DNA from 2 places in the Oceanibaculum sp. genome. Region 2 is predicted to be linked to the other one. Evidence: predicted binding sites of a transcription regulator. Region 2 holds the regulator's gene; the other holds the start of a gene.
What was found. The regulator LexA, encoded in region 2, represses DNA repair genes until DNA is damaged. The targets are predictions, from matches to a motif close to ATGTTCTANTTTGGTTC.
Positions count from the first base shown of each region.

Region 1: the regulator LexA is predicted to act here: its motif matches at 6,443-6,459, upstream of MK313_RS04985 (adenosylcobalamin-dependent ribonucleoside-diphosphate reductase).

Region 1 covers NZ_JAKUSO010000009.1:35,675-47,400, reverse strand. The annotation lists gene MK313_RS05025 (RNA polymerase sigma factor) at 1-351, shown strand, start outside; gene MK313_RS05020 (anti-sigma factor family protein) at 351-1,343, shown strand; gene MK313_RS05015 (DUF4168 domain-containing protein) at 1,906-2,280, shown strand; gene MK313_RS05010 (DUF3426 domain-containing protein) at 2,321-3,172, opposite strand; gene ftsE (cell division ATP-binding protein FtsE) at 3,378-4,055, shown strand; gene MK313_RS05000 (cell division protein FtsX) at 4,063-4,971, shown strand; gene MK313_RS04995 (YdcF family protein) at 5,055-5,630, shown strand; gene MK313_RS04990 (lysophospholipid acyltransferase family protein) at 5,641-6,366, shown strand; gene MK313_RS04985 (adenosylcobalamin-dependent ribonucleoside-diphosphate reductase) at 6,524-8,833, shown strand; gene MK313_RS04980 (Nif11 family protein) at 8,835-9,206, opposite strand; gene leuB (3-isopropylmalate dehydrogenase) at 9,358-10,473, opposite strand; gene leuD (3-isopropylmalate dehydratase small subunit) at 10,500-11,111, opposite strand; gene leuC (3-isopropylmalate dehydratase large subunit) at 11,137-11,726, opposite strand, start outside.
Region 2 covers NZ_JAKUSO010000062.1:8,409-20,134, forward strand. The annotation lists gene MK313_RS15105 (heavy metal translocating P-type ATPase) at 1-1,663, opposite strand, end outside; gene MK313_RS15110 (anthranilate synthase component II) at 1,811-2,395, shown strand; gene trpD (anthranilate phosphoribosyltransferase) at 2,405-3,433, shown strand; gene trpC (indole-3-glycerol phosphate synthase TrpC) at 3,430-4,236, shown strand; gene moaC (cyclic pyranopterin monophosphate synthase MoaC) at 4,240-4,719, shown strand; gene glp (gephyrin-like molybdotransferase Glp) at 4,716-5,921, shown strand; gene lexA (transcriptional repressor LexA) at 6,084-6,803, shown strand; gene MK313_RS15140 (ComEC/Rec2 family competence protein) at 6,819-8,966, opposite strand; gene MK313_RS15145 (glutathione S-transferase family protein) at 9,070-9,702, shown strand; gene gltX (glutamate--tRNA ligase) at 9,802-11,208, shown strand; partial or broken gene gltA (citrate synthase) at 11,351-11,726, shown strand, end outside.

The sequences.
Region 1 (11,726 bases), on a different contig from region 2:
CGAACCTACCTGTTCAGCATCCTGCACAATCTGCGCGTCGATCTGCTGGGACGGCGCACCCGGCGCGGCACGGCACTGCCGCTGGAGGCTGTGGAACACCGGCTGTCACGACCGGCGGAGCAGCCCTCCCGGCTGCGCCATGCGGAGCTGGCCCTGGCCATCGACGCGCTGCCGGAGCAGCAGCGTGCGGTGTTGTTGCTGGTGGCGCTGGAAGGCGCCAGCTATCAGGAGGTGGCGGAGATACTGAGCATCCCGCCGGGCACCGTCATGTCGCGCCTCAGCCGCGCCCGCAAGGCGCTGCGTGCCCTGATGGAGGAAAGTGCGGTCACCAATCTGCGCAGGATGACGTGATGAAGAACAAGGACACCGCAAGCAATACGACGCCGCTGATCACCGAGGCGATGCTGCTGGCCTATGTCGATGGCAGCCTGGCCGAGGCGCAGCGAGATGCCGTCGAGGCACGCCTTGAGCGCGACCCGGAGATGGCGGCGAAGGTGGAAGCCTATCGTGCGCAGACCCGCGCGCTGCACGATCTTTTTGATCGTCATCTGGCCGACCCGCTGGACCCGGTCATCGCCGGCCTCGAGTCGGAATTGCGGAAGGCTGAACCCCCTCAGGCTGTGCCCCCTCAGGCCATCAGGCCGGAACGGCGCTTCAGCGGCTGGCGTCCGATGGCCCTTGCGGCATCCGTGGCCCTGATCGCGTTCGTCGGCGGGTTCGTCCTGGCCGAATATCGTGGCCACGCGCCGGTGGCGCCGGTCGCCTCCTCGCTGCAACAAGCGCCGATGGCTGAAAAGCTGGCGGAAAAAACCGCCGCTGGAATCATGCCGGCGGGCGGGGCAGCGCTGGTTGCCCCCGCCGGCTTCCAGCCGCCCGATTTCTCCGGCCTTGGCCTGCGGCTCTCCGGCGAGCGGCAGCTCGGCAAGGCAGCATCGGCGGTGACCCATCTCACCTATGAGCGGCCGGACGGCAGGTGGGTCAGCCTCTATGTCGGTGCGACGGATGGCGGCGAGGCGCCGCTGCGGGCGATCTATCCGGATGGGCGCGCCGTGCTCTCCTGGCGCAAGGGCGGGTTTGCCTACAACCTTGTCGGCACCATTGGCCGTGACGCGATGATGGCGATTGCCACGACGCTTGACGATGCCGCCTCGGCCGGCCTGCGCGCGCCGATTGCGCCCAAGGCTGTGCCTGGCCCGGCCACGGGCCTGCGTCCGGCGACCCCGCCCGAGGCGCTGCAGCCGCCCTCCATTCCGGCAGCCCCCGCCATCGCCCCCAACCCGACGAACCGTCCGGATGGCGCGGATGGACAGGCCCCCCGCGCACGAGAGGCGGGCGCGGCATAAGAGTTTGCCGAACGATGGAATATCGATGGCCTGCCATCGTCCATGAAGCCGAAGGCGAATTCCGTAACGCCTTCTTGTGAGCCTCCCTGATGGTTCCTGTTGACCTTGAAGCCCCGCCTGATGGCGGGGCTCTTTTTTTTGGGAATATCCAGCGGGATGGGGCGTCTGTGTTTTCGGGAATGCCGTTCGGCTTCGGGCGCCAAAGCCCGCAGGGCCTGAGCTTAGCGTTCCGAACAGACAAGGAGGAGACAATGACGTTCCAATGGAAACAAGTGGTTGCCCCTGCCTTCGCGGCCTTTCTTCTGCTTGGCGCGGCGGCCTGTGACGATGGTGGCGCGCCGCAGCAGGGCCAGCCCCCGCAGGACCAGGGTCAGCAGGGCCTGACGCCGCCTAGTGGTGGTTCGGGCGGTGGTGCTGGCGGAAGCACCGGGGGCACTTCTGGCGGCGGTTGACGCCCTGCCACGCCATCGCTTCCGGATGACGGGGCCAGCGGCCCCGTCATCCGATGCTTCCAGGCGGTCGTTTTCAGGCCGAAGAATTCCACAATTCAGGAGATTTCCCGATGACACGACATTTCATGACCGCACTTGTGCCGGCGCTTCTGCTCGCCGTTGCGCCTATGGCCGCCATGGCGCAGACCCAGGCGCCCGCTCAGCAACAGCAGCAGGCGCCGAAGATCGATGAAACCCAGCTCGATTCCTATGCCGAGGCGGCGGTGAAGATCTACGATATCCGCGTCCGCTGGGAGCCGGAGATTCGCGGCGCCGACAGCCAGGAAAAAGCCATGGAGGCGCAGCGCGAGGCCCGCACCGAGATGATCGAGGCGGTGCAGAATCAGGGGCTGTCGGTCGAGGAATATAATTCGATCACGGCCGCCGCGCAGCGCGATCCTGGCCTCAACCAGAAGATCGCCCAGCTGATCGAGAAGAAGCGCTAACCAGGCCGTAGCAGCCCATGGGGCCCAGGGGCTGGAACAATCAGTCCCTGGGCTGGGCGCTGAAGGTCACGACGATGTCGGCGGCCTCGCCAGCCGGATTCACGAATTCGGTGCGGAAGGCGGCGATCTCGCCGGGCGACAGGTCCAGGCGGTTCGCCTCGAACTCCCAATCCTGCAGATCCTTGCGCTGCAGGTCGCGCAGATGGGCCTTCATCGGCGGCACGGTCGCCGGCTCGTCGGTCAGGTTCACGACCTCGCCCTGCACCACCAGGATCATCGTGGTGCCCTCCATCAGCCGTTCGACGCGGATGTTGCGGATCAGCAGCCCTTCCCCCGGCACCGGGGCGGGGTAGCCGATCTTCTCGTACAGCAGGGCGGCGGGCGGCCAGGCGGCGACGATATGCGCGCGGCCAAAGAAGATGCCGGCGGCGAGGCCGATCACCAGCAGGAACAGCAGAATCCAGGCGCCACGGCCGCTGCTGGGCTTTTTCTGCTCGACCGGCATGCGCGGCAGGCGGGGGATGCGCGGCCGTTCCTCCTCTTCATCCGGGAATGGGGCGGCAGCGGGCTCCTGCGCCGGATCGTCGGGCCAACCGGCGTTCTCTTCCTCTAGTGTGTCCGCCGTCCCGGCGTCATCGTCCTGATACTGGTCGAAGGGGTGTGGCGGCGCCTCTACCTCCGGTTCCGGCGGCGGCGCAGCGGCTTGCTTCGGGGGTTTAGCAGCGCTTTTCGTTGCGGAGGGGCGGCTGGTCTCCGCGACAGGCTCCTGAAACCAGACATGGCCGCAATCGTTGCAGCGGACCTTGCGGCCAGCCGGCCCCAGCTGCGCATCGCTGATTGCGTAGCGCGCGGAGCATTCGGGACAGGAGAGGATCATTGTGCGGACCACCATGTCATGGTCTAGCTTTTAGCCTGCCCGTCGCACCGGTGGCAAGCGAGGCTCTTAGGGCAGGGGGACTGTCGGACTTTTCTCGGCGGGCTTCCCGCGGCGGGCGGCTGGACGCTGGGCCGCCGGCTGTGCCATCTTGCCCGCGGGCTTTCCCTTAGGGGTGTTATGTCCTGCGGGTAGGCGAGTATCAGGAAAGGTGGCGGCTTCCGTGGTTCGTTTCGAAAATGTCGGGATGCGGTTTCGCGACGGGCCAGCCGTGCTGGAGAATATCGGCTTCACGCTGCCGCCTGGCTCCTTCCATTTCCTGACCGGGCCGAGCGGCGCTGGCAAATCCACCCTGCTGAAGCTGATCTATCTGGCGCTGAAGCCTTCCTCCGGGCGTATCCGCCTGTTCGACCGCGATGTTGCGGGGATTCCGCGCCGGGAACAGCCTGACCTGCGCCGCCGCATTGGCGTGGTGTTCCAGGATTTCCGGCTGCTCGGCCATCTGACCGCGCTGGACAATGTGGCGCTGCCGCTGCGTATTGCCGGCGCGAAGGAAAGCCTGATCCGCCGTCATGTGCCCGAACTGCTGGACTGGGTCGGGCTTGGCGATCACATGAATGCGCTGCCGGCCACCCTGTCGGGCGGGCAGCAGCAGCGCGTCGCCATCGCGCGCGCGGTGATCGGCCGGCCGAAGCTGCTGCTGGCCGACGAGCCGACTGGCAATGTCGATGACCAGATCGCCATGCGGCTGCTGTTCCTGTTCGAGGAGCTGAACCGGATGGGGACCACCGTGCTGATCGCCACCCACAACAACATGCTGGTGGACCGGTTCAGCTATCCTCGTCTCGATCTGCGCGACGGGCATCTGTCCCGGCCGGGCATCGACAGCGCGGTTGCCTGAGGTCCAGATGATTTTCCGGCGCCATTCCGACCTGCCGCTCCGCGGCGATGCAACCAGCCGCTTCCTGCCCTGGATCATCGGTGTGATGGTGTTCCTGGCGACGCTGTCAGTCGCCGGCCTGCTACTGGCACAGGATGTGACGCAGCGCTGGCGCTCCGCCCTGGCCGGGACGCTCACCGTGCAGGTGCCGCCGCCGTTCGATGAGACGGACCCGCAGGCCCAGCTGGCCGAGGTGCTGCAGGTACTGCGTGACACGCCGGGCATCGGGCGCGCCGATCCGCTGTCGGTCGAACAGAGCCGCGCCCTGCTGGAGCCCTGGCTCGGCAGCGGCCAGATCATCGACGAGCTGCCCTTGCCGCGCCTGATCGACGTGGCGTTGCGGCCCGGCGCGCGGCTGGATTTCGCGGCGCTGGAAACCAGGCTGGCCGGCATCGCGCCCGGCATCGTGCTGGATGATCACGGCCGCTGGCTGGGCGATCTGGTGCGGGTCGCGCGGTCGGTGGAGCTGGTAGCCGCGACGGCGGTGCTGCTGGTCGCGCTGACAGCGGTGCTGGCGGTGGTGTTCGCGGTCCGCACCGGCCTTGCCATCCACCGCGAGGTGATCGACGTGCTGCATCTGGTCGGTGCACGTGACAGCTACATCGCCAAGCAGTTCGCCCGCCATGCGCTGACTCTCAGCCTGCGCGGCAGCATTCTGGGGGCGCTGTTCGCCCTGGCACTGCTGGCGGGCATTGCCCTTCTGGCCAATGGGGGTGCCGAGGGGCTGTCGGCGGAGGGTTTCCTGCCAGCCGATCTCTGGCGCATCCTGCGGCCGCTGGACTGGGCGGCGCTGGCCGCCGTGCCGGTGGGCGCCATCCTGCTGGCGGTGCTGGCGACACGGCTGGCCGTGATGCGTGCGCTTTCCCGGCTGGTATAGGACTGCCGCCGATGACCGCGCGCCGCCGCATCTTTCGCCGATCCGGTTCGTCCAGGCATCCAGGGCCAGGGCGCTGGCGGCTGTTGCTGCCGGCCCTTGCGCTGGCCCTTGCCGTCTGGGCGGGCGGGTTCTTCAGCTATGCCGCGTCGATCCCGCGCGAAGTCGGGAATCCGGACCAGCGGACCGACGCTATCGTCGTGCTCACCGGCGGCAGCCTTAGGCTGGAGGTGGGCCTGCGCCTGCTGCGGGCCGGGCTGGCGGACCGGCTTCTGGTGTCCGGCGTCCATCCGGATGTGACGCGGGAGGCGCTGCTGCGGCTGCTGCCGGAATGGACCGAGTCGATGAATGCGCGCATCGATATCGACTATGCGGCCAATAATACGGTCGGTAACGCCTCGGAAACGGCGGAATGGCTGCGCGAGCGCGGCTACCGCTCGCTGCGGCTTGTGACGGCGAACTATCATCTGCGCCGCAGCCTGCTGGAATTCCGCGACGCCATGCCGGAGATCGAGATCGTCCCGCATCCGGTGTTTCCGGAGGATTTCCACCTTGCGGAATGGTGGCGCTGGCCGGGCAGTGCCGCGCTGATCTTCTCGGAGTACAACAAGTTCCTGATGGCGCATCTGCGCCTGTCCCTGGCCGGCCTCATCAAAGGATAGACGCCCGGAAATGAGTGCGTTGCGTTCGTTGCTGTTCAATATGGCGTTCTTCGGCTGGACCGCGATCCTGTGCATCGGCGGGGTCCCGCTGCTGGCAGCGCCGTCGGGCTGGATCATCGCCGCGCAGCGCTTCTGGGCGCGGGGCGTGATCGGGCTGCTGCGGCTGCTGGCCGGCACCGGCTACACAGTCAGCGGCCGGGAGAACCTCCCGGACGGCCCCTTCATTATCGCCTCGAAGCACCAGTCGGCCTGGGACACGATCATCTTCTTCCTGCTGCTGTACCGTCCGGCCTATGTGCTGAAGAAGGAATTGCTGGCGATCCCGCTCTATGGCTGGTACGCGCAGCGCGCCGGCCATATCGCTGTGGACCGCAAAGCGGGCGCCAAGGCACTGCGCATGCTGCTGGAGGATGCGCGGCGGGCCATCGCGCAGGGCATGGTGCCGGTGATCTTCCCGCAGGGCACGCGGACTGCCCCCGGCACGCACCGACCCTACCAGCCGGGCATCGCTGCCCTGTACAAGGGGCTGGACGTGCCGGTGGTGCCGGTGGCGCTGAATTCCGGCCTGTTCTGGGGGCGGCGCGCCTTCCGCAAGGAGCCCGGGACCATCCGGCTGGAGTTCCTGCCGGCGATCCCGCCGGGGATGGACCGGGCCGGCTTCATGGTCGCGCTGGAGACTGCCATCGAGCAGGCGACGGACCGTCTGTCAGCGGAAGGCTTATCCCCAGAAGCCTGAGATTTGTCCTTGTGAATCCCGGGGACAAGGCTGATCTGCAAGGCCTGGCAGGAGGTTATCCGGCAACGGTCGGTGGAAACATAACAAGAACATAGTTATTGTCCGCCGCCGCCAAGCTGGTACACTATCTGGCCGTTCGATTGCGTTGGAGCGTTTCATGGCGGGTATCGCGGCGATTTCGCAGCAGATCTGGGACATGAAATACCGGCTGAAGCGGGCCGATGGCGCGCCGCTGGACCGCACGCTGGAGGATAGCTGGCGCCGTGTGGCGACGGCGCTTGCCGCGCCGGAGCGCGACCAGGCGCTATGGGAAGGCCGGTTCTACGAGGCGCTGGAGGATTTCAAGTTCCTGCCCGCCGGCCGCATCCTGGCCGGGGCCGGCACCGACCGCAGCGTCACCCTGTTCAACTGCTTCGTCATGGGCACTGTCCCGGACGATATGGCCGGCATCTTCGAGCATCTGAAGGAAGCCGCGCTGACCATGCAGCAGGGTGGTGGCATCGGCTATGATTTCTCGACGCTCAGGCCCAAGGGCGCGCCGGTGAAGGGGGTGGGGGCGGATGCATCCGGCCCGCTGCCCTTCATGGATGTGTGGGATGCGATGTGCCGCACCATCATGAGCGCCGGCCACCGCCGCGGCGCGATGATGGCGACGATGCGCTGCGATCATCCCGACATCGAGGATTTCATCGCCGCCAAGCAGGAGGCGGGCCGCCTGCGCATGTTCAACCTGTCGGTGCTGGTGACCGACGCCTTCATGCAGGCGGTGCAGGAGGGCGGGTCCTGGGACCTGGTGTTCGGCGGCACAATCTATCGCACGGTCGAGGCGCGCGAACTGTGGGATCGGATCATGCGCGCGACCTACGCCTATGCCGAGCCGGGGGTGATCTTCATCGACCGGGTGAACAACCGCAACAACCTGCATTACTGCGAGACCATCGCCGCCACCAACCCGTGCGGCGAGCAGCCGCTGCCGCCCTATGGCGCCTGCCTGCTGGGCTCGATCAATCTGGCGAAGCTGGTGGAGCGTCCGTTCGAGAGCGATGCCGCGATCGATATCGGCCGGCTGGAGGCGCTGGTCGCGACCGCCGTGCGCATGATGGACAACGTCACTGACGTATCGCGCTTCCCGCTGCCGCAGCAGCAGCATGAGGCGCAGGCAAAGCGGCGCATCGGGCTTGGCGTTACCGGGCTGGCCGACGCGCTGATCTTCTGCGGCGCGCGCTATGGCAGCGCCGATGCGGTGGCGCTGACCGAGCGCTGGATGGCGGCGATCCGTCGTGCAGCCTATCTCGCCTCGGTCGAGCTGGCGAAGGAGAAGGGACCGTTTCCGCTGTTCGACCGGGACCACTATCTGGCAGGCGAGACGATCCGGGAGCTGGATGCGGATGTGCGGGACGCTATCGCCCAGCATGGCATCCGCAACGCGCTGCTGACCTCCATCGCGCCGACCGGCACCATCTCCATCCTGGCGGATAATGTGTCCTCGGGCCTGGAGCCTGTATTTAGCTTCGAATATACCCGCACCGTGCTGATGCCCGATGGCAGCCGCAGGGAGGAGCAGGTCACCGACTATGCGCTGCGCCTCTACCGCCGGCTGAAGGGCGAGACCGCGCGGCTGACCGATGCCTTCGTCGATGCCCAGCGGCTGTCGCCCAGCGACCATGTGGTGATGCAGGCCGCCGTGCAGAAATACATCGACAGCTCGATTTCCAAGACCATCAACATCCCGGTCGATCTGCCGTTCGAGCAGTTTAAGAATGTCTATCGCATGGCCTATGAATCGGGCTGCAAGGGCTGCACCACCTACCGGCCGAACGAGATCACAGGCGCCGTGCTGCAGGTGAAGCCGGAGACGGTGGAGGGCACACAGCAGCCGGAGCTGGCGCTGGACAAGCCGGAGGCAAGGCCGGCAGACCAGTTCGAGGCGGGGGCGGTCATCTACATGACGCAGCCGCTGAACCGGCCGGAGGAACTGCCGGGCAAGACCTACAAGATCAACTGGCCGGAGAGCGAGCACGCGCTCTACATCACCGTGAACGATGTGATCCAGGATGGGCGCCGCCGGCCCTTCGAGATTTTCATCAACTCCAAGAACATGGAGCATTTCGCCTGGACCGTGGCGCTGACCCGGATGATCAGCGCGGTGTTCCGGCGCGGCGGCGACGTCTCCTTCGTGGTTGAAGAGCTGAAGGCCGTGTTCGACCCGCGCGGCGGGCAATGGATGGGCGGGCGTTATGTGCCCTCCCTGCTGGCCGCCATCGGCGATGTGATCGAACGCCACCTGATCGACATTGGCTTCATTCCGCAGCCGGAAGAAAAGCGCCAGGGCCATCTCGCCGAGCGCAAGGTGGTGGGGCTCGCCGATCAGCGCCTGCGGCAATGCCCGAAATGCGGCCAGCCCAGCCTGATCCGGCAGGAGGGCTGCGATACCTGCACCTCCTGCGGCTATTCCAAGTGCGGGTGACTCAGAAGCCCAGCCAGAATTCACGCTTCGAGGGGTCGAGGCCATTCTGGGTGTTCACCAGAGAGCCGTAGAGCGTGCCGGGCAAACTCATGGCACCGAACCCCGCATTCAGCACTCCGCCGAAAATGCCGCCATTGACCTTGTCCAGCTCTGCGTCCGTCAGCTGATCGTTCCGCGCCCGGGTGAGCAGATCGCCGAACGCCGCCAGGTCATTGGTTTCCAGTGCATGCCCTTCGTCCCTGGCGAAGGCCACGATGTGCGGTGCCGGATCGGCATCCTGGGGCAGGGTGGCGACGGTGGACTGAAAACGCTGCTTGAGGGCCGCATCCTGCTGCAACGCCTGAATGAAACCGCCGATATTTTCCAGGGACATCTCTGATCCTCCCGATTGAACACAGGAGCATGTGTAGCGTCCCTGCGGCGGGCCTGCCTGACTGCCTGTCCCGAAAGGACAGGCATTTCGTCCCGGCCAAGAAAAAGGGCGACCCAAAGGCCGCCCTTTCCATAAAGAAGATGTTGTTGGATCAGGCCGACAGCTTGTCCAGCTCGCGCAGCAGCGTGTCGCCCATCACCGTGGTCGAGACCTTGGCGGTGCCCGGCACATAGATGTCGGCGGTACGGAAGCCGGCATCCAGCACGTTGTTGATGGCCTTCTCGATCATGTCGGCGTCCTCGCCCATGTCGAAGGAATAGCGCAGCAGCATGGCGAAGCTCAGCAGCTCGGCCAGCGGGTTCGCCATATCCTGGCCGGCGATGTCCGGGGCGGAACCGTGCACCGGCTCGTACAGCGCCATACGGCGGCCGGTGGTCGGATCCTCAAGGCCGAGCGAGGCCGAGGGCAGCATGCCGAGCGAGCCGGTCAACATCGCCGCGCAGTCGGACAGGATGTCGCCGAACAGATTGTCGGTGACGATCACGTCGAACTGCTTCGGATTGCGCACCAGCTGCATCGCGCAGTTGTCGGCATACATGTGGTGCAGTTCGATGCCCTTGCCTTCGGCTTCATGCAGCTTGGTCACCGTCTCGCGCCACAGCACGCCGGTGTGCATGACATTGGCCTTCTCGACCGAATGTACCTTGCCGCCGCGCTTGCGGGCGAGGTCGAAGCCGACGCGCGCCACGCGCTCGATCTCCGGCGTCGTATAGACCTGGGTATCGACGGCCTTCTTGGTGCCGTCCGGCAGGGTCTCTACACCGCGCGGCTCACCGAAATAGACGCCGCCGGTCAGCTCGCGCAGGATCAGGATATCCAGCCCCTCGACCAGCTCGCGCTTCAGCGTCGAGGCATCGGCCAGCGCCGGGAACACGATGGCCGGGCGCAGATTGGCGAACAGGTCCATTTCCTTGCGCAGGCGCAGCAGGCCGCGCTCCGGCTTCTTCTCGAACGGCAGGTCGTCCCACTTCGGGCCACCGACCGAGCCGAACAGCACGGCGTCCACCGCCAGCGCGTCGGCCATCGTCTCGTCGGTCAGCGGGGTGCCGTGCGCGTCGAGCGCGGCGCCGCCGACCAGGCCTTCCTGAATGTCGAAGGAGACGTGGCGGCGCTTGTCCATCCAGTCCACCACGCGGCGGACCTGACGCATCACCTCCGGCCCGATGCCGTCACCCGGCAGGACCAGCAGCTTCTTGTTCGATGCCATTTTATTTTTCCGTTCTTTGGGAGCGATCAGGCGGCGATCCAGGGCTGGGAGAGGGCAAGCTTCTCCTCATAACCGGCGATCTTCTGGTCCTTCTGCAGGGTCAGGCCGATATCGTCCAGACCGTTCAGCAGGCAGTGCTTGCGGAAGGCATCCACCTCGAAGGCGATCTTCTCGCCGTTCGGGCGGGTGATCTCCTGCTTCTCCAGATCGACGGTGATGCGGGCATTGCCGCCCAGCTTCGCGTCCTCGGTCAGCTGATCGACTATTTCCTGCGGCAGCCGGATCGGCAGGATGCCGTTCTTGAAGCAGTTGTTGAAGAAGATGTCGGCGAAGCTGGGGGCGATGACGGCACGGATGCCGAAATCCAGCAGCGCCCAGGGGGCGTGCTCACGGCTAGAGCCGCAGCCGAAATTGTCGCCGGCCACCAGGATCTCGGCCTTGGTGTAGGGCTCCCGGTTCAGCACGAAATCCGGGTTCTCCTTGCCATTGCTGTCGCGGCGCATCTCGTCGAACAGGAACTGGCCGAGGCCGGTGCGCTTGATCGTCTTCAGATACTGCTTCGGGATGATCATGTCGGTGTCGATGTTGACCATCGGCAGCGGTGCGGCGATCCCGGTGAGCGTCGTGAACTTGTCCATCTCTCTATCCTCCCGCTGGTCCCGGTCAGCCCATCAGCTCGCGCACATCGGCGATGTGGCCTTTGACGGCCGCCGCCGCGGCCATTGCCGGACTCATCAGATGGGTGCGCCCGCCGCGGCCCTGCCGGCCCTCGAAATTGCGGTTCGAGGTGGAGGCGCAGCGCTCGCCCGGCGCCAGCTTGTCGGCGTTCATGGCAAGGCACATGGAGCAGCCCGGCTCGCGCCAGTCGAAACCGGCCTCGCGCAGCACCACGTCCAGCCCCTCGGCCTCCGCCTGTTCCTTCACCAAGCCGGAACCCGGCACCACCATGGCGCGGACATTGGCCGCCACCTTGCGGCTCTTGGCGACCTCGGCCACCGCACGGATATCCTCGATGCGGCCATTGGTGCACGAGCCGATAAATACGGTATCGACCTTCACGTCGGTCATCTTCATGCCCGGCTTCAGACCCATATAGTCCAGCGCGCGCAGCATCGCCTCGCGCTTGCCGGCGTTCGGCGCCTTATCCGGGTCGGGCACGATGCCGGTGACCGGCACCACGTCTTCCGGGCTGGTGCCCCAGGTGATGGTCGGCACCAGGTCGGCGGCCGTGATGACGATTTCCTTGTCGTAGG
Region 2 (11,726 bases):
CCTCGCCAGCGGTTTCGCGCAACCGGTCGCCGATGGCGATGGCGCCTATAAGGCGGCCGTCTGCGGCCACCCAAACGACGGTGTTGCCCTCGCCTTCCCACTCAGCGGCTTGCTCCTGAAGGGCTGAGGTCTCGATTTCCTTCTCCTGCATCAGGCGCGGGCTGCCGATCAGCACGGCACGTCCTTCTACCGTGGCCATCACGCCCTGGCCTGGCAGCGAGTCGAATTCCTGTGCCTTCGATATCGCCAGCCCCCGTTCCTCGGCGGCAGCCAGTATGGCCTTTGCCAGCGGATGCTCGCTGCCCTGCTGCACGCTGGCGGCTAGGGAGAGCAATTCGGCCTCTGCGACGCTCTCCGCCGGCAGAAGCGCCGTGACGCGCGGCCGCCCTTCGGTCAGCGTGCCGGTCTTGTCGAACACCACGGTCTTGATGCCATGCGCACGTTCCAGCGCCTCTGCATCCTTGATCAGGATGCCAGCTTTCGCGGCAACGCCGGTGCCGGCCATGATTGCTGTTGGCGTGGCAAGGCCCAGCGCACAGGGACAGGCGATGACCAGCACGGCGACGGCATTCAGGATCGCCGTCTCGCTGTCTGCACCCGTTGCCAGCCAGCCAAGGAAGGTCGCCAGCGCGATGACCAACACGATCGGTACGAAGATGCCGCTGACCTTGTCCACCAGCCGCTGAACCAGCGCCTTGGAGGCCTGCGCGCCCTGCACCCGCTCGATGATCCGCGCCAGCAGGCTATTTCCGGCGGCGGCTGTCACCTCGACTTCCACGAGGCCGGAGCCGTTCACCGAGCCGCCGATGACCGCGTCACCCGCCTGCTTTCCGACCGGCAGGCTCTCACCGGTCAGCAGCGATTCGTCGAACTGGCTGCGACCTTCCAGTATCCTGCCGTCGGCGGGCACCCGCTCGCCCGGCTTCACCACGACCACATCGCCTTCCATGAGGGATGCGACCGGCAGTGTCTCGACGCTGCCGCCGCGTTTTACGCGCGCCTCTTCCGGCCGGAGCGCCATCAGCGACCGGATCGCCGAGGCCGTCCCACGCTTGGCGCGGCTTTCGAGATATTTGCCGAGCGTGATGAGCGTGACCACCGTGGCCGAGGCCTCGAAATAGAGGTCGCCGCTGCTGCCGCTCGCCATGTGATAGAGGCTGAGTCCATAGGCCGCACTGGTGCCGATGGCGACCAGCTGGTCCATCGTGCCGGTGCGCGCCCTCAGTGACTTCCAGGCATTGATGTAGAACCGCCCGCCAATCCAGAACTGCACTGGCGTTGCGAGCACGAGCTGTACCCAGGCCGGCGGCATCCAGTGCACACCGGCCACCATGCCGATCATTGGCAGCACCAGCGGCAGGGTCAGCAGGATGGCGGCGCCAAGGCGGATGGTTTCCCAGCGCAGCGTCTCTGCCTCGGCCTTTTTGTCCGGCCCGGCCCCGGCCTCGATCAGATGCGCGCCATAGCCCGCCTTCTCGACAGCGGCGACGAGATCGGCGGGGTCGAGCCTGTCCGTCAGCCGCACCCGCGCCTGCTCGGTCGCCAGATTGACGGCCGCCCGGTCCACGCCCGGCACCTTGGCCAGCGCCTTCTCGACGCGGCCGACACAGGCCGCGCAGCTCATCCCCTCAATGGAGAGGTCATAGGTCCGTTCGATGCTCATGAACCCTAGATGGGGCTTCCAGCGATGGGAAGGTCAAGCAGATTTCCGGCAGCAGCAAAGCGCTTGCCTTTGCGGGCGCGGCGGGGCTTGCTATAACCATTGTCCGGGATGCATGCGCACCCCAACACTGACCGCCAAGTGATTGATATGTATATCCTGATCGATAATTACGACAGCTTCACCTATAACCTCTGGCACTTCCTGGGCGACCTTGGCGCCGAAGTGCAGGTGAAGCGCAACGACCAGATCACCGTCGATCAGGTTATGGCGGGCGGCTATCAGGGCATTGTCATCTCGCCCGGTCCGTGCGACCCGGACCGCGCCGGCATCTGCCTGGAGCTGATCGAGCGCGCCAAGGGCACACTACCGATCTTCGGTGTCTGCCTTGGTCTGCAGGCCATCGGCCAGGCCTTCGGCGGCAAGGTGGTTCGCGGCCCGGTGCCGATGCATGGCAAGGTCAGCCCGATCCACCACCGCAATGCCAGCGTTTTCAAGGGGCTGCCTTCGCCGCTGACGGCAACGCGCTACCATTCTCTGGTCATCGAGAAGGACAGCTTGCCGGACTGCCTGGAGATCACGGCGGAGACCGAGGACGGCGTGATCATGGGGCTGGCCCACAAGACCCTCCCGATCCACGGTGTGCAGTTCCATCCCGAGAGCATCGCCACCGACCATGGCCACGCCATGCTGAAGAACTTCCTCGACATCGCGGAACGCCGCAACGCGGCCTGAGGATTGGGCATGGTTCTGGACATGAAAGCCCTGCTGGGCATCGTTGCCACCGGCCGCGCGCTGACGCGCAGCGAGGCGGAGGCGGCCTTCGAGATCATCATGAGCGGTGACGCCACCCCGTCGCAGATGGGCGGCTTCCTGATGGCGCTGCGCGTGCGTGGCGAGACGGTGGATGAGATCACCGCCGCCGCCAGCGTGATGCGCGCCAAGGCGCTGAAGGTGACCGCGCCAGCAGAGGCCATCGACACCTGCGGCACCGGCGGCGATGCATCCGGCACCTACAACATCTCCACCGCCGTGGCGCTGGTCTGCGCCGGGCTCGGCGTGCCTGTCGCCAAGCATGGCAACCGCAGCCTGACCTCGAAATCCGGTGCTGCCGACGTGCTGACCGCGCTGGGCGTCGATATCGACTGCGAGATGAGCCTGATCGAAGAGGCGATGCGCGACGCCCATGTCGGTTTCCTGATGGCGCCGCGCCATCACGGTGCCATGCGGCATGTCGCCGGCACCCGGGTCGAGCTGGGCACGCGCACCATCTTCAACCTGCTGGGGCCACTCTCCAGCCCGGCCGGCGTGAAGCGCCAGCTGATCGGCGTGTTCTCCCGCGATTTCCTGAAGCCGATGGCCGAGGCGCTGCGCAATCTGGGCAGCGTGCATGCCTGGGTTATCCATGGCAGCGACGGGCTGGACGAGATCACCACCACCGGCCCGACCCATGTGGTCGAGCTGAAAGACGGCAAGCTGACCGAATTCGAGATCGGCCCGGCCGATGCCGGCCTGGCACTGGCAAAGCCGGAAGCCATCAAGGGCGGCGACCCCGCCTTCAATGCCGCCGCGCTGCACCGGCTGCTGGACGGTGAGAAAGGGGCCTATCGCGATATCGTGCTGATGAACGCGGCGGCGGCCCTCATCGTCGCCGGCAAGGTGGGCGACCTGATGGAAGGTGCCGCTCTCGCCGCCACCGCGCTGGACCAGGGCAAGGCGAAGGCAGCGCTTGCGAAGCTGGTCGCCATCACCAACCAAGGCAAGGCGGCATGAGCGACGTTCTGGAGAAAATCTGCGCCGACAAGCGCGACCATATCGCCGCCCGCAAGGCGGTGAAGTCCCTGGCTACTCTTGAGACCGAAGCGAAACAGGCATCCGCGCCGCGCGGCTTCGTGAAGGCGCTGCAGACGGCCAATGCGGCGGGCCGTTACGGGCTGATCGCGGAGATCAAGAAGGCCTCGCCCAGCAAGGGGCTGATCCGCGCCGACTTCGACCCGCCCTCCCTCGCCCGCGCCTATCGCGAGGGCGGTGCGTCCTGTCTGTCGGTGCTGACCGACGAGCCTTATTTCCAGGGCCGGGACGACTATCTGGTCGCCGCCCGCGCGGCGGTGGATCTGCCCTGCCTGCGCAAGGATTTCATGCTGGAGCCCTACCAGATCGTCGAATCACGCGCGCTGGGGGCGGATTGCATCCTGCTGATCATGGCGGCGCTGTCGGACAGCCAGGCGGCGGAACTGGAACAGGCCGCCGTCGATCTCGGCATGGATGTGCTGGTCGAGGTGCATGATGGCGCGGAATTGGACCGGGCGCTGAAGCTGAAATCGCCGCTGCTGGGCGTGAACAACCGCAATCTGAAGACCCTGGCGGTCGATATCGCGACGACGGAACAGCTGGCGGCCCGGGTGCCGGCAGGCAAGATGCTGGTTGCGGAAAGCGGCCTCTACACGCCGGACGACCTCGCCCGGATGGAACGGGCCGGGGCGCGCTGCTTCCTGATCGGCGAATCGCTGATGCGCCAGGCCGATGTGGCCGCCGCGACCCGTGCCCTGCTGACCCGTAACGAGGCGGCGGCCTGACCCATGAGCGGCTTCACCCATTTCGATGCCGAGGGCAAGGCCGTGATGGTCGATGTCTCGGACAAGGACGAGACGGAGCGCGTGGCGACCGCCATCGGCAGCATCACCATGCAGCCGGAAACCCTGGCGCTGATCCTGGAAGGCGGTGTGAAGAAGGGCGACGTGCTGTCGGTCGCGCGCCTTGCCGGCATCATGGGCGCCAAGCGCACGCCTGACCTGATCCCGCTCTGCCATCCGCTGGCGCTGACCTCCGTGAAGGTAGAACTGAAGGCCGATCCCGCACGCAACGCCGTCAATATCGAGGCGACCTGCAAGCTGAAGGGGCGAACCGGGGTGGAGATGGAGGCGCTGACCGCCGTCAGCATCGCGGCGCTGACCGTCTATGACATGTGCAAGGCGGTGGATCGCGGCATGCGCATCGGCGATATCCGGCTGGTCCATAAATCGGGCGGCAAATCAGGAATATACGAGGCGGAACGGTGATCCCCGTCGAGGAGGCACTGGCGAAGATTCTTTCGTCCCTGACGCCACTGGGCGCCGAGGAAGTCTCGGTCGAGGCGGCGCTGGGCCGGGTGCTGGCCGAGGATGTCGCCGCCCGCGTGACGCAGCCGCCCAAGCCGGTTTCCGCCATGGATGGCTATGCCGTGAAGGCGGCGGATGTTGCGAACGTGCCGGCCACTCTGACGGTCATCGGCGAGGCGCCGGCCGGGCGCGGCTATCAGGGCATGGTGGAAAGCGGCCAGGCAGTGCGCATCTTCACCGGCGCGCCGCTGCCGGATGGGGCCGACAGCATCGCCATCCAGGAGGATACCGAGGCCAGCGGCACCAGCGTCACGGTGAAGGAAGCCCCTGCCCCGGGCAATTACGTTCGTCCTGCCGGCCTCGATTTCCGCGCAGGCGATATCGGCATTCCGGCGGGCAAGCTGTTGAATGCGCGCGATATTGGCCTGGCCGCCGGGATGAACCATCCCTGGCTGCGGGTGGTGCGCCGGCCGCGCATCGCCATCCTGGCGACCGGCGACGAGATCGTGCGGCCAGGCGATCCCATCGGCCACGACCAGATCGTCAGCTCCAACGCGCTGGCGCTGTCCGCCTTTGTGCGCGGTGCCGGCGGCGACCCGCTGGTGCTGGGCATCGCGCCTGACGAGATGGACGGGCTGACCCGGATGATCGCCGGCGCGCGCGGTGCCGATTTGCTGGTGACCACCGGCGGCGCCTCGGTCGGCGAACATGATCTCATCCAGACCGTGCTGGGCGAGGCCGGCAGCCTGGATTTCTGGAAGATTGCCATGCGGCCCGGCAAGCCGCTGATGTTCGGCAAGATCAATGACACGCCCGTGCTGGGCCTGCCCGGCAATCCGGTCTCTTCCATGGTGTGCGCCCTGCTGTTCCTGGGACCGGCCATCGCGCGGCTGCTGGGTCAGGCTGCCAAAGGGCCGGAAACCCAGCCGGCCCGACTGGCGGCCGATCTGAAGCCGAATGACCGCCGCCAGGATTACCTGCGCGCCACGCTCACCATCGACGCCGATGGCACGATGCTGGCGATGCCCTTCGCCAAGCAGGACAGCTCGCAATTCTCGCTGCTCACAAAGGCCGGCGGGCTGCTGGTCCGGCCGCCGCATGATCCCGCCCGCAAGGCCGGCGAGACCGTCCAGGTGATTCCCTTCCGCGACAGCTACTTCTGAGTTTTTTCGCGACGGTTAGTGTTCCGCGCTTGACCTGAAACGAGAACAAAACTAAAACACCTACTCAGGTTTTTGTTTTGTTCCATATCTTGTTGCGCTGATGCAGACAGCCGCCATTGCTTGCGGCGCCCCGGCAAAGAGCGTGGCAGACAGGAGGTGCTGGTGCTCACGAAGAAACAGTTCGAACTGTTGACCTTCATCAACCGGCGGCTGAACGAGAGCGGCGTCTCCCCCTCCTTCGACGAAATGAAGGAAGCGCTCAATCTGCGCTCCAAATCCGGCATCCACCGCCTGATCACCGGGCTTGAGGAGCGCGGCTTCATCCGCCGCCTGCCGCACCGCGCCCGCGCGCTTGAGGTTCTGCGCCTGCCGGAGCAGGTTTCGGCGAAGGATACTGGGCGCCAGCCTTCTGAGACGACCGGCAAGCGCTTTACACCGAACGTCATCGAAGGGCATTTCGCCGGGCCGCTTGCGGGTGCCGCCACCGGGCAGGATATCCGGGCCGTGCCGCTGCCGCTCTACGGCAAGATAGCCGCCGGCACCCCAATCGAGGCGCTGCGCGACGAGAGCGCCGCCATCGACGTGCCGCTCAGCCTGCTCGGCAAGGGCGAGCATTACGCGCTTGAGATCGAAGGCGATTCGATGGTCGAGGCCGGCATCCAGGATGGCGACACCGTGATCATCCAGCGCTGCGACACGGCGGAGAATGGCACCATCGTGGTGGCGCTGGTGGACGAGCAGGAAGCGACCCTGAAGCGGCTGCGGCGCAAGGGCGGCTCGATTGCCCTGGAGCCGGCTAATGCGGCCTATGAGACGCGAATTTTCGGGCCGGAGCGGGTGAAGGTGCAGGGCCGGCTGGTCGGGCTGCTGCGTCGCTACTGAGGGCCGTCACGGAGCCTAGCGGTTGCGCTGGGCCGCCGGATCAGGCGACCAGGGCCGGATGCCGCGATCCGCACCGACCGAATCCAGGCGGAGGACTCCATCCTCCAGATAGAGAGCATGGGCGCCATGCCGCCACAGGTCGAACCGGTCCACTACCAGCCGCGCCGACGGGCAGCGCTGGCGGATCGGCACGAGGGCCACGACGATATCGGCGCTGCGGCAATCCTCCGCCAGCGCCTGTGGATCGCGGATAATCGCGACCTTTAGCCTCCCGACCTCTCCGATACAGCCCAACCCGTCACAGGCAATGCCGTCGCGTCCACCGCTGCCGGGGCGCGGCATGGCGATACGCCGTTCCTGCCCGGCACGCTGAAGCCAGTTCTCCGCCGTGAAGGAGGCCGCTCGGACAGAGGAAAAGGCCAGCCCGTTCGTGCCGCGCAACGCAACCAGCTTGGCCTCGCCATCAACTAGTAGCACCGGCTGCGCCGCAACCCAGGGCATTGCAAGGCCGGCCACAACCGGCACTATTCCGGCGAACCGCCAGGCGCGTTGCCAGAGGGCGAGCCACAGCCCGCCGAGCGAGACCGCGAGCAGTGCCGCCGCCGGCATCGCCGGCACCGCCAGCACCGCACCCGGCAGGGCGGATATCCAGGCGCCGACTGCCAGCACGCCATCGATGCCGACGCCCATCGGGGCGAGCGCCAGCCCTTCCAGCCCGAAGGGGAGCAGCAGCAAGGCCAGCACGCCCCACGGCATGATCCAGAAAGCGGTCAGCGGCACCGCGGCCATATTGGCCAGCACGCCATAGAGTGCCACCTGGTTGAAATGATAGGCGGCAAAGGGCAGCGTCCCGGCTGTCGCCAGCACTGAGGTGGCGATCAGGCCAGAGAGATAGAGAAACCCCTGCCGCAACGGTCCCGCTCCGGCGCGAAAGGCCGCAAAGCGCTCCCGGTTCGCCTCATAGAAGGCAACCAGCAGCAGCACGGCGGCAAAGGACATCTGGAAGCTCGGCCCCAGCATCACTTCCGGCGCCAGCAGCAGGATGAAGGCGGCCGCCCAGGCGATCAGCCGCAGCGAGATCGCCACCCGGTCGATTAATACCGCAACCAATACCAGCCCGGTCATCAGGAAGGCGCGCTGTGTCGGCACGGTGGCCCCGGCCAGCAGCAGATAGACGAAGGACGCGGCGAGCGCGGCAAGCGCCGCCCATTTCTTGATCGGCTGGTTCAGCGCCAGCGCCGGCGACAGGGCCATCAGGAAACGCAGCGTGAAGAAAACAGTGCCGGCCACCAGCCCCATATGCAGGCCGGAAATCGCCAGCAGGTGCGCAAGGCCGGAGTCACGCATCGTCTCCAGGGTTTGCTCGGACAGGCCGGAGCGGTCGCCGGTCAGCAGCGCTGCCGCCATGGCCCCTGTCTCGTCCGGCAGGATCGCGCGGATACGCTCCGTGATGGTCCGCCGCAGCCCGTCGACGGCAACCCAGAAGCCGGCGGGCTTGCCCTCCGCCAGCCGCGAAACATCCCCGATGGCATAGCCGACCCCGCCGATCCCCTCGAAATAGGCGTGGCGCTGGAAGTCGAATGCGCCGGGGGCTGAAGGCCCGGGCGGCGGCCGCAGCACGGCGCGCAGGCGTATCCGGTCGCCCAGCGCAATCTCCGGTATCTCCGAGCGCACCACCATCCGCACCCGACGCGGCATTTCATCGGGGGACAGCCGGCCGATCCGTGTGGGCTCCAGGGTCAGCCGCCTGTCGCCGGGCCGCTGCTCGATGCGGACAAGATGCCCTTCCACGATAACCGGCCCGATCTGCCGGTCCAGGAAGAGGGTGCCGGCGGTCTGGCTGCGATATTGCGCCGCCGCGAAACCCAGCGCGAAGGCACAGACCAGCAACGCGAGCAGCCGTCCGTTCAGCGAGCGGTGCAGCAGAACGGCGAGGCCTATCGCGGCCCCCAGCCCTGCTCCGCCCACCCAGAGGGGCGGTTCGGCCTTCAGCAGGAAATAGCCGCCGATGCCGCAGCCCAGCACCACCGGCAGCCAGAGCATCCAGCGCTCGCGTTCGGCCAGGAAGGGCGACGCGATGCCGGAAATCAGGCGTGATGCAGCGCTTCCGGGCACAGTCTCCTGTTGCCCGGCACCTGCCGCGATGCCTTCCTCCTGATGCATTGCGCCTCCCGCTTATGCAGAACACACTAATGCAGGGCGCGCCGCTGCGCATCCCGTAGTATGGCGGCGGCAATCACCACCGGACCGCGAAAGGAAAAGCAGCTTGAGCCTCACGCTTCACGGCTATCGCTACAGCGTCTATGCGCGGATCGTCCGCATGGTCTGCGCCGAGAAGGCCATCGGCTACCGCTGGGTGGAGGTGAACCCGTTTGCCCTGGACCTGCCGGACTCCTATCTAGCCTTGCATCCCTTCAGGCGCGTGCCGGTGCTGGAGCATGATGGCTTCGTGATCTACGAAACGGTCGCGATAAGCCGCTATCTCGATGAGGCGTTTCCGGGCATCTCGCTGCAACCGTCGGCTCCGCGCGACCGGGCACGGCTGGCGCAGATTATCGCCATCATCGATGCCTATGGCTATTGGCCGATGGTCCGTCAGGTCTTCGCGCACCGGGTTTTCCGGCCCTATCTGGGCGAGCCCGCGGATGAGGAGCAGGTTGATGCCGGGATCGCCGCTGCCCGGAAGGTGCTTGCCGCGCTGGAGGCCCTGGCCGGAGACGACGGCTATCTGGCTGGCGACAGGCTGTCCCTCGCCGACCTGCATGCCGCCCCGATGGTGGCCTATTTCACCATGGCCGCCGAGGGCCAGGCTGCGCTGAGTGCCTATCCCCGCCTCACCGCCTGGTGGGGCAATATGAGCAGGCGGCCAAGCCTCACGGATACAGATCCGTTCGCCTGATCTGTGCACGGCGGCACCCTTTGTGCTAAACAGCGGCCACCAATCCGACTGCCCTGGCATTGTCCGCGGCTTTCCATCCAGTACCGGAACCGATTTCGCATGACCGTCGTCACCCGTTTCGCCCCCTCCCCGACCGGCTTCCTGCATATTGGCGGCGGCCGCACGGCCCTGTTCAACTGGCTCTATGCCCGGCATACCGGCGGCAAGTTCCTGCTGCGCATCGAAGATACCGACCGCGCCCGCTCCACCGAGGAAGCGGTCGGGGCGATCTTCGAGGGGCTGAAATGGCTGGGGCTGGACTGGGATGGCGAGGCCGTCATGCAGTTCGCCCGTGCCGGCCGCCATGCCGAGGTCGCGCACGCGCTGCTCGCCCAGGGCAAGGCCTATCGCTGCTACGCCACGCCGGAAGAGCTGGAGGCGATGCGTGAGCAGGCCAAGGCGGAAGGCCGCCCGGTGCGTTATGACGGGCGCTGGCGCGACCGCCCCGAGTCGGAGGCACCGGCCGGCGTAAAGCCGGTGATCCGGCTGAAGGCGCCGCAGAGCGGCCAGACTGTGATCCAGGACCTGGTGCAGGGCGAAGTCACCGTCGCCAACGAACAACTGGACGATTTCGTGCTGCTGCGTGGCGACGGCACGCCGACCTACATGCTGTCGGTGGTGGTGGATGACCACGATATGGGGATCACCCATGTGATCCGGGGCGACGACCATCTGAACAACGCCTTCCGACAGACCCAGCTCTATCAGGCGATGGGCTGGGACGTGCCGGTCTTCGCGCATATCCCGCTGATCCACGGGCCGGACGGCGCCAAGCTGTCGAAGCGCCACGGCGCGCTGGGCGTCGAGGCCTATCGCGATATGGGATTCCTGCCCGAGGCAATGCGCAACTACCTGCTGCGCCTGGGCTGGGGCCATGGCGATGAGGAGATCATTCCGACCGAGAAGGCCATCGAATGGTTCGATCTCGACGCGGTTGGCCGCTCCCCCTCGCGCTTCGACATGGCGAAGCTGGAGAATCTGAACGCGCATTACCTGCGCGAGGCCGATGATGCCAGGTTGGTCGCGCTGATCCAGCCGCTGCTGGCCGAGCGGCTGGGGCAACCTGTGGATGATGCCGGCAAGGCACTGCTGACCGCCGGCATGCCCGGCCTGAAGCCGCGTGCCAAGACGCTGGTCGATCTGGCGGACAGCGCGCTGTTCTATGTCCGCCCGCTGCCCCTGCCTTTCACCGACAAGGCGGCTGCCTTGCTGACGGATGAGGCCCGGCAGGTGCTGGCGAAGCTGGCCACGGCGCTGGAAGGCCAGGCAGACTGGAGCGAAGCCGCGCTTGAGGAGCGCGTGCGCAGCTTTGCAGAAACCGAGACGCTGAAGCTGGGGGCCGTCGCGCAACCCTTGCGTGCCGCGCTGACCGGCTCCACCATGTCGCCCGGCATTTTCGACGTGCTGGCGGTACTGGGACGCGATGCCGCAATCGCGCGTATCCGCGCGGCTGTAGGGGGGAATTGACCGGCCCTGCGCGCAGCGCAGTACTACTGCTGCGCTAAGTCCTCGCCAAACCGACTGCGGGTCAATATATTGCAACGCAATACAAGGCCGGTGGCCGTCTAAACCCTCGCCTGAGGGACCGAAGAAAGGGGAGTTCTCAAGAATGACCGCCAATAGTCTGAAGCCGATCAAGCTTGTCGATCCGAACAAGGATAAGTCGATCGAGCTGCCGTTGATCCCCGGGTCCGTCGGGCCTGAGGTGATGGATATCCGCAAGCTGTATGCCGAAACCGGCTACTTCACCTACGATCCGGGCTTCACCTCTACTGGCTCCTGCGAATCCAAGATCACCTATATCGACGGCGATCAGGGCGTGCTGCTGCACCGCGGCTATGCCATCGAGGATCTGGCCGCGAACTGCGACTTCCTGGAGGTCGCCTATCTGCTGATGAATGGCGAGCTTCCCAACCCTGATGAAAAGGCCAAGTTCGAGCACGACATCACCTATCACACGATGGTGCACGAGCAGATGGCCAACT